One region of the Hamadaea sp. NPDC051192 genome, then DNA from elsewhere that is predicted to be linked to it. Evidence: riboswitches for the same ligand, from Rfam matches in the RefSeq annotation. Region 1 holds a riboswitch; the other holds the start of a gene.
The links. Region 1 has a riboswitch for cyclic di-AMP ahead of AB0M47_RS20540 (C40 family peptidase). Riboswitches for the same ligand answer to the same signal wherever they lie in the genome.

Region 1 (9,286 bases):
GCGCCCACGCAACCGGCGTCGCACGGTTTCCCGGCCAGCCCAGCGACCCAGCCAGAACGTCGCGATGGCAGCGCCGACCGCCGCGACCAGGGCCACGCCCGCCCCGGCCATCGCACCGAACAGCAAGCCGCAGGCCAACGAGATCGCCGTACGCGGAACGAGCGCCATGAGCAGGGCGGCTCCGGCGACGACGGCGGCGGCAGGGCCGAACGCGCCGAGATCGCGTACCTCGTCGGGCACCGAGCCCAGGGGAACTCGACTGGCCAGCAACGCCACCACGCCCACGCCGAGCGCGAGGGCGCCGGCACGGATCAGCGCCCGGCGCCGGAAGTCCGCCGCCGGGGTGTCAGCAGTCGTCATCGGCCGACAGCGGTGAGCCGCTCGGCCCGGAGCCGATCCGGCCAGGTGTCGTCCAGCGGCCCCAGCGACTGTTCGCCGGTCGCCCAGCAGAGCAGGAGATCTGCGAGCGCAGGGTTACGAGCCAGGGCGGGGCCGTGTGCGTACGTCCCGAGAATCGTCTCGGACCAGGCCCCCTCCGTGACGCCGTCGTTGCCGACGCCCGTGGTGACGCGGAGCAGGGGCTTGACGCCGGGGCCGAGATGCGTGCGGCCGCCGTGGTTCTCGAAACCGGTCAGCGGCGGGAGGCCGAGCGTGGGATCGATGTCGCCCGCCAGCTCGCCGACGGCGCGCGAGGGGCCGCGGTCCGAGCTGATGTCGATCATGTCGAGGCCGGGGCACTTGTCGCCCTTGGCGAAGAAGCTGCTGCCGAGGAGCTGGTAGCCGGCGCAGACGGCGAAGACCACGGCGCGGTTCGCCGCCGCGCGGGCCAGCCCGCCGTCGTTGAGCAGCCGTTGCGCGGCGAGTGCCTGCGGGCCGTCCTCGCCGCCGCCGAGCAGGTAGATGTCGCCCTGCTCGGGCAGCCGCTGGTCGGAGCGGACCTCGACGGTCTGGGCGGGGATGCCGCGGGCGCGGGCGCGGTGGGCCAGGATCAGCATGTTGCCGCGGTCGCCGTAGGTGGAGAGCAGGTCGGGGTAGACCCAGACGATCTGCAGGCCACCGTTCACATCAGAGGACACGGTCCAACTCCGCTCGGATGTCTTGGAACGCGGTGTAGTTGGCGATGACCTCCAGGCGGCCCTGCGGCACCGTCCCGACCGCGTCGGCGAAGGTCTTGACGTGCGTGAACGGCACGTCGTTGATCTCCAGCCGGACCGCCAGGTCCATCGCCCGATCGCCGCTCACGAGGACCTGACGCCCCCGGAGCGGGCTGAAGTCCACGTCGTAGAGCCAGCTCGTGTCCAGCCCGTCGGGGTCGCGGGCGTTGATCGCCAGGAGCGTCGGCGCGACGTCGGCCATCTCGAACGCCTCGAGCCAGCTCGCCGGGTTCTTCGCCAGCAGCAGCCGGACCAGCCGGCCGTCCCGCTCCACCTGGGCGTACCGGCCGGCGACGCTGGCCACCGAGCCGAGCCGGGGGATGGCGTCCACCGGATTGACCCCGAACCGGGCGGCCACGGCCAGCGCGGTCGCGGCGTTGCCCAGGTTGACCGTGCCGGGGATCTGGAGCTTCACCTCGTGCGGCTGGCCCTCGGGGTCGACGACCTCGCCGTCGAGCAACGTCCACTGCGGAGTCGGCCGGCGCAGGTCGCCGTTGGCGCAGGCCCAGCCGCCCGCCTCGCCGCGCTGGATGTGGCCGCCGCACGCCGGGCACACGTGCGAGTCGTCCTGCCAGCGCTGACCGGCCGAGAACCAGGTGACCTCGGCGACGGGGTGGGCGCCGGCGGCGTAGACCACCATCGGGTCGTCGGCGTTGGCCACGATGTGCACCGCCGGGTGCGACGCGAGCGCCTGCCGCCAGAGGTCGGCCATCATGGCGACCTCCTTGGCCCGGTCGAGCTGGTCGCGCGACAGGTTGAGCAGCGCCACCACCCGGGGCTGAGTCGCCTGGATGACCTGGGCCAGGTAGTGCTCGTCGACTTCGAGCACCGCGTAACGGGTGGTCCCGGCGCGGGCGAGCGCGGAGGTGTGCCCGGTCGGCATGTTCGCGCCGAACGAGTTCGTCGCGACGTCGCCGAGGACGCCCAGCGCCGCGGCGGTGAACCGGGTCGTGGTCGTCTTGCCGTTGGTGCCGGAGACCAGCGCGATCTGCCGGCCCGCCGCCAGATGGGCGAGCAGGTCGGGGTCGATCATCATGCCGAGCCGGCCGCCGATGACCGAACCGTCGCCTCGCCCGGTAGCGCGCGACAGCGCGGCCGCCGTCTTCGAGACGGAAACGGCGAAGGCCGTACGCAGCGGCAGCTTCTTCTCGTCCGACACGCGGCTAGAGTACGCGATCTGCCTTCGTGATTGGTTGTGTGGCCTGAATCACGGACATCTCGGGCAATCTACCGGGACAATCCGGGCGCCTGTCGCGGCCGAGGGACATCTTGGCTGCTCAGCCGCTATGTAGCGGGCTTGGCTGGGCGGCGAGGATGCACTAGAAAAAGGACGCCGGTCGATGACCGGTGGACGTTCCGGTCCCGCCGAGCCCTGCCCGGCCGGACGTCGACCCCCAGAACAGCATCGGGCAGGGGTGGGGGACCCACTTTCGCCTCGCGACTCACGCGGCCGGCCTCGCTTCCCCAGGAGCCGGTCTCGCCGCGCGCGGGGCTCGGGGTGTAGCCGCGCTCAGCGGCCGGGCAACCCTTCCGCGCCCGAACCCGACAGCTCACCTCACAGGCGTGCTGAAGGGACCCCTATGGCCATCTTCCGTATGGTCGCCTCCCGCTGGGAGCGTGCTCGAAGTCTTCTGTTCGGTAGCCGCCGTCTTCTGTTCGGTAGTCGGCGGCGGGGCTTGGTCACCGCCGGGGCCGCGGCGATCGCAGCGGCTGCGGTCGGCCTCCCGGCCCTCGCCGCCGGACCTGGTGGTTCTCCGGCCGCGTCCGAACTTTCGCTGTCGGTCGCGCCCTCGGCGTACGCCTCGGTCTCAGCGTCGGCGTCTGGTGCGGCGTCCGCGTCTACCTCGGCGTCGACGTCCGCTTCGGGCGCCGCAGGCGTGGGCTCGGCGGCGTCGGCCGCCGCGTCGGCTGCGGCTGCTGCCGCGGCCAAGAAGGCGGCTGCGGCCAGGGCTGCTGCTGCTGCGGCGGCGAAGAAGGCGGCGGCGACGGCCATCGCCTCGACGAAGGCGGCGACCGTGCTGCGCGAGGTGGCGAAGCTCAAAGGCTCGCCCTACGTGTTCGGCGCGACCGGGCCGCGGACCTTCGACTGCTCCGGGCTGACCCAGTTCGTGTACGCCAAGATCGGTGTCAAGCTCGTCAACTACGTGCCGACGCAGCTCGACAAGGCGAAGGTCGTCCCGCATTCGAAGCAGCGTCCGGGCGACCTGATCTTCTTCCTGAGCGGCGACTTCGCGTACCACGTCGGCATCTACGCCGGGAACCACAAGATGTGGGACGCCCCGACCGAGGGGCAGACCGTCGGCCTGCACGAGATCTGGGACGACTCCTACGTCGTCGGCCAGTTCTACTGAGTCCTCCACTGAGTGTTCGGCTGAGTCCGGCTCGTCCGATCGGGGGATCTCCCGGGTCGGCCGGGCTGGACGACTTCTGTGGGCTGCGTCACCAGCTGAACCGGACATCGCGGCAGGCAATATCGGACATCGATGTCTTGACCGCGCGCCAGGGGTAGTTTTCCCAGCTCTCAGGCCTTCTTCAGGTTCTTGGCCAATTCGCAGGTTCTCGGTAGAAACGATCCGCCGGCCGGGTTCACCTGGGCGGCGGCGCCGCGGATACGCCGAATCCCGCCCGTTCGCGGTGCCCACCCCACGCAGCAGTGGATGGGCGGGAGTGGGGGAACCACCTTCGCCGGATCTGGTCGCGGACCCGGCTCGGGGTGAAGCCACCGGCGTCCGCTCAGGACACCCGCCCCCCGGTGGACCTCCGTCCTGAATGGATGCCGTGGCCGGGCCGCCTTCCCGCCCGAACCCGACAGCTCACTTCGCAGGCGTGCCGGAAGGACGACGATGAAGTCTCAGATCAGGCGGCGTACCGCCAGACTCGTGCTGGCTGTCGGCGCGGGCGTCCTGGCGTCGACGCTGACGGGTACCCCCACCCAAGCCTCCTCGGTGGACTCGGCTGCCGCGGCGCTCGCCTCGGCTCCGGCTGCGACCGTCGGGACCGGAGTCGGCGCGGCCGACACCGTCGTGACGGAGAACGCAGTGGTCGCCACGACCGCCGTCGCCACCAACGCGACTGCCTCGACCCTCACCGCCGCCCCCACCGCGGTCAGCTCCCGGGCGGCCAAGGCGGCGAAGGTGATCGCGTTGGCGAAGCAGTACAGCGGCCGTCCTTACCGCTGGGGCGCCGCCGGGCCCAAGCGGTTCGACTGCACCGGGTACACGAAGTTCATCTACAAGAAGGTCGGCGTCAAGCTCCCCCACAGCGGCGCCCAGGGCAAGAAGGGGAAGAAGGTCTCCCGGGCCAAGGCGCTTCCCGGTGACCTGGTGATCTTCCGCGACTCCAGCGGTCGCGTCTACCACGTCGGCATCTACGCCGGCGGCAACAAGATGTACGACGCCCCGACGTACGGCAAGAAGACCGGACTGCACCGCATCTGGAGCAAGAAGGTCGAGTTCCGCCGGGTGCTCGGCTGAAGCCCGATCACCCATCCCCCTAAAGGCCTCTCACCCATCCCCGTAATGCAGCGGGCCCGCACCTATTGGTGCGGGCCTTGCTGTTTCGGTGCGGTGATCGCTTAACTCGTGCTTAACGAGCGGTAATGGCATCGGTGACGGTGATGTCGGAAACCGGACGATGTTGATCTTCATTACCCCCCTCCACCCGAACGTACCTGTTGTGACCTGGCCAAATGGGGAGGGCTCGGGGCGTCGGGGGTGTCGATTTTGGTTGACGGTGGAGGGAAGTGGAGTAAAGTGGGGCCCACTGGTGGGGCTGGGAGGCCCGGCCGGCCGGGGGAGCGGCTCGCCGCGAACGAGCTGATCCCGTCTGCGTCATCGGGGGGTGGGGCCGATGTTTCTCGGCACGCATACCCCTCGCCTGGACGACAAGGGCCGGTTGATTCTTCCGGCGAAGTTCCGGGACGAGCTGGCGGGAGGTGTCGTGATCACTAAAGGGCAGGAGCGCTGTCTCTACGTGTTCCCGGTCGCCGAGTTCCAGCGATACGCCGCCGAGCAGTCGGCCCGTCCGATGAGTGACAAGGCGGCCCGGGCGTACACCCGGGTGCTGTTCTCCGGCGCTCACGACGAGGTCCCCGACAAGCAGGGCCGGGTCACCATTCCGCCGACGCTCCGAGCGTACGCGGGACTGGAGCGAGACCTGGTGGTGATCGGCGCGAGCACTCGTGTCGAGATCTGGGACAACGCCGCCTGGGAGGCGTACCTCGCCGAAAGCGAGGAATCCTTCTCGGACGTCGACACCGCCGGTGACGCCGGCCTGCCGACGGAGGCGGGGTGACGCCGGCCCGACGGTGAGCGCCAGGCGCCTGGAAGCGATGCCGCGAACATCGCAGCACCGGGCACGAAACCGGCGTACCGCGAGATCTCCAGCCGCTTGTCGGCTCCTGGCGCCACTTCCCCGGCGCCAGGCGTACTGCTCTCTCGAACCCCTTGGGAACGGGGAACAAGAGGTGCGAGAAGCGGATGGGGATCTGGCGGTACGCCGGGGTCAACGAGAGCAGAACAGCAGGGGGTCGAGATGCAGCAGCCGCGGGGCAAGCACGTGCCCGTCCTGCTTGAACGCTGCCTCGACCTGCTGGCTCCCGCGCTCACCGTCGACCGCGCCGAGCAAGCCGGCGGCCGGACGTATCACGTCGACGCGACCCTCGGCCTGGGCGGCCACGCCGAAGCCGTGCTCCAACGCCACCCCGAGACGGTCCTCATCGGGCTCGACCGGGACACCGAGGCTTTGGAGCACTCCCGGCGACGGCTGGCTCCCTTCGCCGATCGCATTCATCTGGTGCACGCCGTCTATGACGAGCTTCCGCGCGTACTGCGGGACCTCCGGATCAACCGGATCGACTCGATCCTGTTCGACCTGGGCGTCTCCTCGTTGCAGCTGGACGAGGCGGACCGGGGCTTCGCGTACGCGCAGGACGCCCCGCTCGACATGCGGATGGACCAGACCCGGGGCATGACGGCCGAGCAGGTGGTCAACACCTACGAAGCCGGTCAGCTGGCCCGGGTGCTGCGGGTCTACGGCGAGGAGAAGTTCGCGTCCCGGATCGCGGCGTCGATCCTCAAGGAACGGGCGAAAGGCCCGCTCACCAGCTCGGCGCGGTTGGCTGAACTGGTTCGCGACGCCATCCCGGCGGCCGCCCGGCGTACCGGGGGACATCCGGCGAAGCGAACCTTCCAGGCCTTGCGCATCGAGGTGAATCGGGAACTGGTGGTGCTGGAAGCGGCACTGCCGGCGGCCCTGGACGTTTTAACGCCTGGCGGCCGGATCGTGGTCATGTCCTACCACTCGCTGGAGGACCGGATCACCAAGCAAGCGTTCGCAGCGCGGGCGCGGTCCACCGGGCCGATCGACCTTCCGGTCGAACTACCCGGTACCGGACCGACCCTGCGGCTGCTGACCAGGGGGGCGGAGCTGCCCAGCGAGTCCGAGGTCGCGGAGAACCCGCGAGCCGCCTCGGTTCGCCTGCGGGCGGCAGAGAAGATCGGGGGCGAGGCATGAGCAACTCCAACGCGGCGCGTGCGCCGCGCGACGACGACCGTCGCTTCGACCGGGCTCGTGGGGGCGAGCTGCGGAGCGACGCGCGTACTGAGGCTCGTGGTGAGACGGGCCGGACCACGCCGGAGCGGCCGGAGCGGCCGAAGCTGCGGCTGGCGCCGCCGATGCCGGTGTCCGGCCCGCGGGTGCCGTTCGTCGTGATGATCGTGGTCCTGGTGATGGCCGGGGTCGTGGGCATCCTGGCGCTCAACCAGAAGATTAACGAGAACGCGTTCAAGCTCGACAAGCTGCGTGCGGAGCAGGCCAAGCTGGACCGGCAGGAGCAGGACCTCAACCAGCAGATCGCCGAGAAGGAGGCGCCGGGCAACCTGGCGGCTCAGGCTCGCAAGCTGGGCCTGGTCCCGGCGGGCGCGCCGGCCTTCATCCGGCTGCCGGACGGCCGCGTCGTCGGCGTACCGCAGCCGGCCAACGGCGAGCCGGCCATCACCAGCCAGGGGGGCTGATGCCGCAGCGGCGTGGCTCCGACGGACGGGGGTCGGACGGGCAGGGCTCCGGCGACCGTGGGCGTACCGGCAAGTCCGGTGCGCCCACCGGCCGTTCCTCCGGGCAGAGCTCCTCCGGGCAGAGCTCCTCCGGGCAGAGCTCCTCCGGGCAGGACTCGCCGGGGCGGAACCGGAGCGAACTGGGTCGCGCGCGCGCCTACACCCCCCGCGGCCGCACCGTACGCGAGCAGTCGTCGCTGCGCGTCGTGCCGCCGATCGAGCACGAAGAAGAGGAGTCGATCAGGGACTCCCGGACCCGACCCACCGGTGGATCACGACCGAAGGTTCATGATCGCGCGGACAGGCGGGGGAGCGAGCGGGCGAGCGGAGGCCGCGGAGCGGGCCGGGGAGCGAGCGGGCGCGGAGCGCCGGCGAAGCCGGGGCGGCCGAAGGCGGTCAAGGTGCCGAAGCCGCCGCGTCCGGCGAACCCCCAGCGACGGCTGCGGCTGGCGGCCGGTCTCGCGCTGCTGATGTTCGCGGCGGTCGGCGTACGCCTCGTCGAGTTGCAGTTCGAGGGCGCGCCCGCGGCGGCTGCCCAGGGTTTGCAGTCGCGCCTGGCGCACGACGTGCTCTACGCCTCGCGAGGCTCCATTTTGGACCGCAACGGCGCGATCATGGTGCACAGCGTCGAGGCCCGGATGGTGTACGCCGATCCGACCCAGGTCAAGGATCCGGCCGCGGCGGCGGCCCGGCTCGCGCCGCTGCTGGGCCGGCCGGTGTCGGAGTTGCTGCCGCTGCTGTCCCCGCACACTCAGCCGAACAGCACCGAGCAGCAGCGCTACGAGGTGCTGGCGCAGGGCGTGAAGATCGAGACCGGCGACGCCGTGCAGGGCCTGCGTCTCGACGGCGTCGAGGTGGAGCGCAGCGATCTGCGGGACGTGCTGAGCCAGGACGTCGCGGCCAACCTCATCGGCTTCACCAACGCCGACGGCGGCCTCGTCGGCCTGGAGGCGCGCTTCGACGACCTGCTCGCCGGGAAGAACGGGCTGCGTACCTATGAGATCGGCCGCAACGAGCTCGACACGGAGATTCCCGGCGGCTATCACAAGACGGTCGCCGCGCGGAACGGCTCGAGCTTGCAGCTGACCATCGACCGTGATCTCCAGTACGAGGTCCAGCGCATCCTCACCGCGAAGATGCAGCAGGTCAAGGCGACCTTCGGCAGCGCGACGGTGATCGACGTGAAGACCGGTGAGGTGGTGGCTCAGGCGAGCTGGCCGACCTACGACGCGGCGAACCCGCTGGCGAGCCGGCCGCAGGACCGGGGCGACGTCGCGAGCAACGAGCTGGTCGACCCAGGTTCGGTGCACAAGGCGATCGTGCTGGCGGGCGCGTTGGAGGAGGGCGTGATCACGCCGGACTCGACGGTGACGATCGCGCCGACGATCAAGGTCGCCGACAAGACCTATGAGGATACTCACCCGTTCCCGAGCGGTACGAAGATCACCATGCCGGGGCTGATGGCGTACTCGTCGAACGTGGGCACCATCAAGATCTCGCAGCAGCTGGGCGCGGAGAACCTGTACAAGTACCAGCGGCTGTTCGGGCTCGGGCAGCCCACCGGGATCTCCATCCCGGGCGAGGCCTCGGGCGTCGCCCGGCCGCCGTCGGAGTGGCAGGGGTCGGACTTCGGCTCGATCCCGATCGGCAACGGCGTCTCGGTGACCCCGTTGCAGATGACCGCGGCGTACGCGGCGATCGCGAACGACGGCGTCTATATCCAGCCGCACCTGGTCAGGAACATCATCAGCCCGGACGGCAAGGTGCAGGCGGCCGAGGCCGCGCCCAGCCACCGGGTGATCAGCGCCGAGCACGCCGCCCAGTTGCGGCAGATCATGGAGCCGGTGACGACGGCGCCGGGCGCGACCGCGCGCAGCGCCGCGATCGCCGGATACCGGGTCGCCGGCAAGACGGGCACCGGGCGCTATTACGCCACGAACGGGTACGGCAAGGGCGAGGTCGCTTCGTTCATCGGGATGGCCCCGGCCGAGTCGCCGCGCTACGTGATCGGCGTGTTCGCGTACACCCCGGGCGGCAACGGCGGCGTGGTCTGCGGACCGGCGTTCCGGGACATGATGT
Region 2 (9,286 bases), on a different contig from region 1:
CGTTGAGCAGCGTGGTCTGGCCGCGAGCGCCGCTCATCACCGCGAAGACGGTGCCGAGCGCGGTGGCCAGACCGCCCGCGACCAGCACCGAACGCCACGGAGCGAAGGCGGCCGCGAGGAACGGCGCCGTCGCCATCAGGCCGATGTAATGCGGTTCGGGGCCGTCGGCCCACTCCAGTATCGCCAGGAAGAAGAGCAGGATGGCGGCCGCGCCGACGCCGGCGCGGGTGCCTGGGGTCAGTGGCCGGCGAGACGACCACAGCAGTCGTTCGAGTACGGCAATCAGCATGCCGGATCGCGGACGCTACGACGATGAGGTTGACCCGACAGACGACCGCATTCTGACCGGGCGGATGAGGGGCGCGTGGTTAACCGGTTGCCCATCAAGCGGTCAACCTCAAGGATGACCCGGTGCTGGTAGCTCATCTCCCGCTGTACGGCTTACGGGTGCGTACGCCTGATCTGGAACTCCGATTGGCCGACTTGGCGGAACTCGCCCGTCTGGGGGACGTCGCCGCGGCGGGCATCCATGACCCGGACGTCCTGCCGTTCATGCATCCGTGGACCCAGGAGCCCGACGTCGGGCGGCGGGTGATCCTCGGCGCGCTCGCCGAACTCGGCCAGTGGCGGCCCGACGACTGGAGCCTCGGGTTGGTCGCCTTCCGCGACGGCGAGCCGATCGGGCGGCAGATCATGAGCGCCAAGGAGTACGCCGTCACGCGCGAAGTGCGTACCTGGTCCTGGATGGGACGAAGCTTCCACGGCCAGGGCCTCGGCACCCAGATGCGGGCGGCCGTCCTCGCGCTGGCCTTCGACGGCCTCGACGCGTTGAGCGCCTGCTCGGCCGCCTTCCTGGACAACCACTCGTCGCTACGGGTCTCGGAGAAGCTGGGCTATCAGCCCGACGGCGTCCAAGTCGACGCGGTACGCGGCCGGCCGACGATCTCGCGGCGGCTGCGACTCACCCGCGAGCGCTGGGCGCTGCATTCCCGCGTACCAGTGGAGATCGAGGGTTTGGACCCTTGTCTGGAGATGTTCGGGCTGAGCTAGCGCGTGGGCCAGGTCCGCCAGTTCTGCCACGAGCGGCTCGGCGTCGGGCCGCGCTGCCCCTGGTAGCGCGAGCCGTAGACGGACGAGCCGTAGGGGTGTTCGGCCGGCGACGAGAGCCGGAAGAGGCAGAGCTGGCCGATCTTCATGCCGGGCCAGAGCTTGATCGGGAGGTTGGCCACGTTCGACAGCTCGAGCGTGACGTGGCCGGAGAAGCCGGGGTCGATGAAGCCGGCCGTCGAGTGGGTGAGCAGGCCGAGGCGGCCGAGGGACGACTTGCCCTCCAGGCGACCGGCCAGCTGCTCGCCGAGGGTGACCACCTCGAGGGTCGAGGCCAGCACGAACTCGCCCGGATGCAGGACGAACGGCTGGTCGTCGTCCACCTCGACGCAGGCGGTCAGGTCGTCCTGCTGGACGGCCGGATCGATGTGGGTGTAGAGGTGGTTGTTGAAGACCCGGAAATGCCGGTCGAGCCGGACGTCGATGCTCGACGGCTGAATCAGGTCCGGCTCGAAGGGGTCGAGGAGCAGACTGCCGGCCTTCAGCTCGGCAACGAGATCACGGTCGGAGAGCAGCACCCCTGGGACTCTACCTGCCCGGCCTTATGTACTACTTCCGCGCTACCTCGGCGATTCGGCTAGGTGTTCGTACGTCTGTTCTATAGAATGTGTGTATGGCTTCCTGGACGCAGTTCGCCGCGGCCTCTCCCCGGCTCGCCGCGCAGATCCGTGCGCTGTTCCACCAGTACGGCCCGGGACTGGGCTATCTCGCCACGGTCCGGTCCGACGGCGGCCCGCGGGTGCACCCGGTCTCTCCGCTCATCACCGAGGAGGGTGTGTACTGCTTCCTCATCGACTCGCCGAAACGCCGGGACCTCGAACGCGACGGGCGATACGCGCTGCACGCGTTCCCGGCCGAGGAGACCGACGTCGAGGCGTACCTGACCGGGACGGCCCGGCCGGTCGAGGACCCGGCGGTCATCGCCCGGATCGCCGCCCGGGCCGGCGCCGACGACTCCGTCGACTGGCGGCTGTTCGAACTGCAGGTCGAGGTCGCGATGATGCACTCGCCCATGGGTCCGACCAGCGACGGGCGAGCCCGATCCGGCGTCGCGCAGGTGTGGCGCGAGTCGTCGCCCGAACGACGAAGCCCGCGCCGCCGAGGATGGCGACGCGGGCATGTCCCCGCGGTGCTACGGGATGTGATCGCGGCCTGAGGCCCCCCGGCTTCGGACCCTGTCCCCCGTCGTTCTCTCGCCGCGTTGACCTCGCAGTCAGTCAACGCGGCGAGACTTCTGTCAGCCCCGGTACGCCGTCCACCCGTCGAGCATCCGCTGGGCCTGGCCCGCGGTGAACTCGTACATGCAGGCGTCGTCGGTGTAATCCATGAAGTTGTGGATGGGGTCGACGCCCGACGCCGTGCAGGTGTCGCGGGCGACCGGGCAGCCGAACGCCGCCGACGCCTCGGCCGGGGTGTCGGAGACCTTGTCGTTCTGCTTGGAGCAGCCGCCCTGGAAGGTGTGGTAGAGGTTCAGCCAGTGGCCGACCTCGTGCGTCGCCGTGTCACCCTCGTTGTAGGGCGTCGCGGTGCCACCCGGGACCGACTCGGCCAGGATCACCACGCCATCCGAAGTGGACAGCTTCTTGGTCGGGAAGGTCGCCCAGCCGAGCAGGTCGTCGCTGAGCAGACCGGTGTAGATGTTGAGCGTGCCGGCGTCGCCCTCGCGCAGCGCCGCCTTCATCGCCTTCTCGCCCTGCGAGCCGTAGACGATCGGGTAGTACGCCGGGTTGACGACGCGGTTCACCTTCACCAGCTGGAACTGGAACGCCGTCGCCGTACCGCCGTAGACGCCCGCGTACGACTTGTTGAGCACGTCGAGCTGGGCGGCGATCAGATTGTCGGGGATGTTGCCGTTGGCCCGCGTGCCGTCCGAGCTGACGACGTGGACGATCACCGGAATGGTGATCGTCGCGGCGGCCGTGACCGTGCCCGGCGTCTTACCCTTGCCCTTCAGCAGGGCGTTGGTCTCCTTCTCACGGGCATCGGTCTGCGCGGCGGTCAACTCGTTCGGGTCGACCTTGCCGACGCTGCCGGGCTTCGCCTTGGCGCTGGCCGCACCGCTGGCGACCGGGTCGTAGCACGCCGCCGACGTCGCCGCGAACGCGCCCAACGCCACAGGCGATGCGTTGAGCACGAAGGCGGCCGCTGCGGCCACCGCTAGTCCGGCCGCACGCTTCCTGGGCGTACGCCCTGCGTCTGCCATGCCTTCTCCTCCCCACGACACGCCGGTAGTCGTGTCGCGACAGTGCGCCCCGATGTCGGGGGTCCCTCGGACGCTACGGAGGATCGATCGCGATCGAGAATAGTGCGCATGGGTTTGACTGTCGCCGGGCACTGATCATCATCGTGGCATCGGCATCAGCCGATCATCGGATGCCGGGGTTACGCACGGCCGGGTCGGACCTGATAGAGTTGCGCCGCCTGCGGGTGTAGTTCAATGGCAGAACATCAGCTTCCCAAGCTGACAGTGAGGGTTCGATTCCCTTCACCCGCTCCAAGAGAGAAGACCCAGGGGTCGTAGGCCTGCGAGCGCGGTACTCGGTCCGACTTGAAGAAGACCAACCGAGTACGCGCTCGATCCTGCAGCACCAAGGCGAACTTGGCTGATCAGCAATACTGCGAAGCCAGTGCGGCGAAGCTCTCCGGCGCAGGTGGCCGGCCACATTCCAGGACGCCGGAAGTCGAAGAATCCCAGCCGACAAGGCTCCCAGCGAGCGGCGGTTGCCCCTCACATGTGATTCTGAAGTCTGCCGTCACGGCGAAGACTCCCACGAACCCGATGTAGTCGCCCGTCTTTGTCATGCCATCGAGAAACTGGTCGACCTCGGCGAGTGCCGGCCCGGAGGAGACATCGAACGGACGTTGTAGCGTCGCGGTAGCCTCCTTCAAGATCCAGGCACGCCAACGCTCACTATCCGAAAATCCATTGATCTTGGTGACTGCTGGCTGGTCTTGCTTCACCACACCAATCGACCGTTCCCCATTGGCGCTAACGGTCAATCTCGTCGCGCCGGTGAGCGTGCGCACGACCGCAGGCGTCTCCCACTTGATGGCTGCTACCTCGGGAGCGCAGGCCGCCGTTGTGGAAGCAGACTTCTGCGGCAGCGCTGGCGACGGGTCGTCATTTGCGCTGCAGCCCGCCATTAGCGCGGTGGCGAGCAGAACCATCACTGTTGCTGCTTTCATCGTTTGCCCCCTGAAGGTGGTCGCTGCGGGTCGCAGCGACCACCCAGCACATCAGCAGTAGCGGGTCTTCGCCAACGAGGCGAGGGACGAGATCGGCGACAGGTCGCATTGCTGCCCACCGCTTGTCTCGATATTCCAGGACTTCGCCGTCCCGGCTTGAACCTGCGTGATCGAACCTGCAGTGTTGCAGTAATAGCGAGTGTATTTTCCAGTGACCTTCGTCGTTCCGCCGTACGCGATCACAATCTTGCCCGGCGCAATGTTGACCGTGACCGAGATGTTGTACGTCCGCGTAACCGAGCCCGACGCCTGCAACGAAAGGCTCGTTTGACCATCAAGACTTGCCACGATGATGCTTGCGCTCACGCCGCCGCCCTGAGTGATGGTGATCCCGGCAGTCACTGAGGTCTGAAATTCAGCCGTGCGGCTGCCGGACATCGTCTGGCTGGTGCCGTTCTCATATCGGTGAGCGTGGGTGACTTCCGCAGCAGATGCGACGCTGGACCAGGTGAACCAGCTCGTGCCCCGATCCTCAACGTCGCATACGAGTGCCTGTGGAGTGATCTCATCGGCGGATCTTGCTCGGTTGCTTCCCAAGCTGACAGTGAGGGTTCGATTCCCTTCACCCGCTCTTCACAGAAAGCCCAGGTCACCGGGATCATTCGGGGCCTGGGCTTTGTGTTTTCCGTTCGCTGAGCGCCTTCCGCGAAGCCGGCCTCGTCAGAGGCCGGCTTCGGCGTTCTCCGGGATGCCCAGCGTCTCGCGTACGCGTTTGCCCCATCGCTCGTGCGCCGCCTGGCGACTGACTCCGGCCGCCCGCGCGATGAGTTCCCACGTGGCACCCCAGCGACGCAGGCCCAGCACGGTGCCGAACGGGTCGAGCCCGAGTCCCAGTTCGATCCGCAGTTGCAGCAGGCCCGTGGCGATGTCCCGCTGGATCGCCGGGTCGCCCTGCTCGGCTTCCCAGTCGGGCGTTTCGGGGAGGGGGCGCGGGCCGAGGATTCGGTCGGCTTGGCGGCTCGCCTCGTTCACGGCGGCCAGGCTGGCGGCGGTCACCGCCTGCGTGATGTCCGTGGTGCAGGCCTTCTCGATCAACATGCCGTCAAGGCTACCTTGACGCTCACTCGACCGTCAAGGTCGCCTTGACACAGAGAGTGCCGCGGCGGACTGTCGCATTCAGGCAGGCCGTCAGGCATGGGCGGGGACGGCTGTGGGGGCGTACGCCCGGACCGAGGCGCGCAGCAGGCTCCAGGTCAGGGCGATGAGCATGCTCAGCTCGGCGGCGGCCATGACACGTTCGGTGAGGCCGATGGCGTATCGGTGGAAGAGGTAGGTCGAGGCGAGCATGGCCACTCCGCCGGCCACACCGACGCCGGTGAGCCGGCGGAAGCCGAGGCGCAGCCCGGCGGCGAGCAACGCCGCGAAGGCCACTGTGGAGGCGTACCGGTGGAGGTAGCCGGTCTGGCTCAACGCCTCGCCGACCGGGTCGGTGGGCAGGACCGTGGCGACCAGGAGCGCGCCGCTCCAGACGCTCAGCAGGACGGCGGCCAGCCGGTCAGCCCGGTAGACCGACGGCAGCAAGGCCAGCGTGGCGAGCGCGGCCAGGCCCATCCCGGTCTCCACCGCGCCGCCGCGATCAGCGGCGGCGTAGTCGCTGATGGTGTGGATCCACGGCGACAGTCCGTCGCCGTCGAGGTGGCCGGCCACGATGAGGAAGGCGGACAGGAGCAGCCCGAACAGGGCGAGCGACAGGCGATTCATGAGGGAGATGCTCGTCGTACGCCGGTCGCGAGACATCGCCGTCGCGACGGGTTCAGCTCTCCGTCGCGCGAGCTAGGTGACTGTCCCGTAGGGGTCCGCCGGATTCGCGGACCCCTACGGGGAAGTCAGCTGCCGTAGGGCCGGCCGTAGCCGTAGATCGGTGCGGCGTCGATCTTCCGCATCATGATCGGTACGCCGGCTCTGGACGCATGCACGATCCAGCCGTTGCCGACGAACATCCCGACATGGTGGATGTCGGAGTAGTAGAAGACGAGGTCGCCGATGCGCAGGTTCGCGCGCGACACGTGCTGCACCGAGTTCCACTGCGACTTCGCGTTGTGCGGCAGGGAGATGCCGGCCGCCTTCCACGCCGCCATCGTCAGGCCCGAGCAGTCGAACGAACCGGGTCCGTCGGCGCCCCAGACGTAGGGCTTGCTGATCTGGCGACAGGCGTACTGGACGGCCGTGGCCGCCTTGCCGCCCGGGTAGGTCGACGGGCACGGCGCGGGACGCAGCGAGCCCAGACCGCCCGTGGTCGCGTACAACTTCTGGACCTGGTCCTGCAGCGTCTTGATCTGGCCGTTGAGCGTCTTGGCCTGGTCGTTGAGCTTCTTCTCGGCCTCGGCCAGCGCGGTGATCTTGTCGTCGATCGGCTTCTTCTTGGCCGTCAGGTCATCGCGCTTGGCGATGACATCCGACAGTTTGTCCTGCTGGATGCGGGAGAACTGGTCGAGCAGCACCAGCTGGTCCGTGACGTCGGTCGGGGACTTGGCCGAGAGCAGGGCGTTCAGCTCGGTCGTGCTGCCGCCGGTGTACAGGTAGGCGGCGAACTCGCCGACGCGCGCGGTCGCGACGTGCAGCTCCAGCTCCAGCGGATCGAGCTGCTTCTTCAGGCCTTCGAGGCGCTTGCGCTCGGCGGTGAGCTTTTCCTTGGTGTCGTTGTGCTGCTCCAGCACGGGCTCGAGCTTGTTCCAGGCGTCGTCGATCTGCTGTTCCAGCGCGCTGACCGACGGGTCCGCCCGGACGGCCTCGCTGCTGAGCAACATCCCCATCGTGGCGACGGCGGAGAGCACGAGCGTGATCAGGGCACGTTTCTTGCGGGTGGATTGGCTGGCCACCTTAGGTGGGTCTCCTCTTCCACTGAGAGCGTTCGGGTCGCTCTCACCGCCTACCGGGTTAGCTGACGGGTTCGCGCTGGAAGATGCGCTACCGCTGACGCGGATTCACCCCCTGAGGCTCGGTGGCCTCACTAACCTGGGTCCCCGGTCCGCGACGGATGTCGCGGTTCGGCGGCGGCGCGAGGGGCCGCCCCGGATGGCCGACCGACTTCCTGCGCCTCGATGACTCTAAAGTCGTGCGTTATCGAACCGCAACCCGGGGCTAGCACGGACTTCAATGCGTAGTCAATTGTCTAACCGACCGTGACGTAGACATCGTCCAGCAAACCGTGAAATTGGTCGTTCCAGGGCCCGATCCCCTTGCCGCCCAACCGGAGCGGATCGGAGTTCACAATAGACAATTGTGCGGGAATCGCGGTACTCGCCCGCAATTCACCGTCTACGAACAACGCCAGTCTGGTGCTTCGGCGTACGCAATCCAGGCGATGCCAGGCGCCGTCGGCGACGGTGCGACGCCACTGCGCGACGTAGATGCGGTTGACGCCGACGACCATCCCGGCGACGACACAGCTCGGCAGGCCGCCGAAGTGATCCACTTGGAGTTTGTACTGCGTGCCCTGGGTCGAGAAGCCCTTCTGCACGACGTTCTCGCCGTCGCTGGTGTTCCGCGGATCCAGCAGCACCTGCGCGCCCCACGAGACGTCGGCCTGAGCCGGATTCAGCCACGGCGCCGGGTCGCTCTCCAGGATGACCCGGGGGCATTCGGCCTCGTCCCCCAAACAGGCCGGCGGAAATCCGACCGCCACCGTGCCGGCCCGGGCCTTGGCGGTCAGGACGCCGCCCATCACGCCGACCGGGTGCACCCGCAGGGTCCGGTCGGCGTCCCAGATCGGATCGGCCAGACCGGCGTCGAAGGCGTACCGGAGAGTGACGGCCTCGCCGGCGGCTCGCCGCTGATCGGGGGTTCGGGGGGCGGCCGTCGGGCTGGCGGGGGCCGGGGCAGTCGCGACAAGCACGGCCAGCAGGCCGGCTCCGCTGCCCAGCAGGAGACGGAAACGCTTCATTGGGACAATTGTGCCGATTTTCGGCACAATTGTCCGTTAAAGCACGGAACGAGTCCCGCTCGGGCTGATCGGCATATTCGATATGTACGCCATTCGCACGTAGTCACCGCTGTGCGGGGCGTGGACCATGAGCCCGTTACCGACGTATATGCCGACATGATGATGATCGGAATAGAAGAACACCAGGTCACCGGGTTGTAGGTTGGCACGGCTCACGTAATGAGACTCGTTCCACTGCGCCCCGGTGTAGTGCTCCAGGCTCTTGCCGGCCGCCGCCCACGCCGCCTTGGTCAGACCCGAGCAGTCGTAAGAGTTCGGCCCTTCCGAGCCCCACACGTACGGCTTACCGATGAGCGCGCAGGCCTTCTTCACCGCGGTGGCCCGTGCGCCGCCCGGCAGCACCGGCGGGCACACCCCGATCCGGAGGCTGCCGCCGACCGACGACGACCCGTACGCCTGGATGCGCAGCTTCTGCAGCCGATCCATCTCAGCCTGGATGGACTTCTTCTGCGCCGCCAACGCCGCGTCCTGCTGGCCGAGCGTGGCGATGAGCTGATCGAGCTGGGACTTCTGCCCGTCGTAGACGTCACGCTGCGCCGCGACCCCCGCGATCGCCAGCTGCTGCGTCTGCGAAATCTGCTCCAGCGTCGTGAGCTGGTCGAGGAACTGGTCCGGCGACTTCGCGTTCAACAGTCCCGTCAGCCGCGAAGCCGGCCCGGTCATGTAGTAGGCGCTCGCCATGTCGGCGACCTGGCCGAGCGAGACCGACACCTGGAGGCTCAGCGGGGCGATCTTCTTCTGCAGGTCCCGAGCCTTCTTCTGGTTCTTGGTCAGCTCGTTGTGGACCTTGTTGTACTGCTCGATCGCCGGTTCGAGCTTCTCCCAGGCCTCGTTGATCTGCTTCTCGATCTCGGCCACGCTGGGCGCGGCGTAGACGGTCGAGGGGACCAGTCCGATCAGCAACACGCCAAGGGCCGTGATGAGTCCACGGTAGAGAGTGCGGGGGTGAGGCACAGCTCATCACCCTAGGGGCGGGCGTTCGGCGTACGC

Region 2: another riboswitch for cyclic di-AMP. It lies ahead of AB0M47_RS16740 (C40 family peptidase); the one in region 1 lies ahead of AB0M47_RS20540 (C40 family peptidase).

Annotation. Positions count from the first base shown of each region.
Region 1 is NZ_JBFBAZ010000045.1:35,204-44,489, reverse strand. It holds gene AB0M47_RS20560 (VTT domain-containing protein) at 1-360, opposite strand, end outside; gene AB0M47_RS20555 (glutamine amidotransferase) at 357-1,076, opposite strand; gene AB0M47_RS20550 (MurT ligase domain-containing protein) at 1,066-2,295, opposite strand; cyclic di-AMP (ydaO/yuaA leader) riboswitch at 2,540-2,729, shown strand; gene AB0M47_RS20545 (NlpC/P60 family protein) at 2,735-3,505, shown strand; cyclic di-AMP (ydaO/yuaA leader) riboswitch at 3,757-3,995, shown strand; gene AB0M47_RS20540 (C40 family peptidase) at 3,998-4,627, shown strand; gene mraZ (division/cell wall cluster transcriptional repressor MraZ) at 5,004-5,447, shown strand; partial or broken gene rsmH (16S rRNA (cytosine(1402)-N(4))-methyltransferase RsmH) at 5,688-6,653, shown strand; gene AB0M47_RS20525 (hypothetical protein) at 6,665-7,168, shown strand; gene AB0M47_RS20520 (penicillin-binding protein 2) at 7,609-9,286, shown strand, end outside.
Region 2 is NZ_JBFBAZ010000033.1:41,739-51,024, forward strand. It holds gene AB0M47_RS16690 (PP2C family protein-serine/threonine phosphatase) at 1-289, opposite strand, end outside; gene AB0M47_RS16695 (GNAT family N-acetyltransferase) at 412-1,050, shown strand; gene dcd (dCTP deaminase) at 1,047-1,625, opposite strand; gene AB0M47_RS16705 (pyridoxamine 5'-phosphate oxidase family protein) at 1,721-2,263, shown strand; gene AB0M47_RS16710 (zinc metalloprotease) at 2,345-3,310, opposite strand; tRNA gene AB0M47_RS16715 (tRNA-Gly) at 3,531-3,604, shown strand; gene AB0M47_RS16720 (hypothetical protein) at 3,715-4,278, opposite strand; gene AB0M47_RS16725 (hypothetical protein) at 4,345-4,731, opposite strand; gene AB0M47_RS16730 (hypothetical protein) at 5,014-5,391, opposite strand; gene AB0M47_RS16735 (DUF998 domain-containing protein) at 5,482-6,054, opposite strand; gene AB0M47_RS16740 (C40 family peptidase) at 6,180-7,172, opposite strand; cyclic di-AMP (ydaO/yuaA leader) riboswitch at 7,206-7,356, opposite strand; gene AB0M47_RS16745 (LamG-like jellyroll fold domain-containing protein) at 7,466-8,236, opposite strand; gene AB0M47_RS16750 (NlpC/P60 family protein) at 8,273-9,250, opposite strand.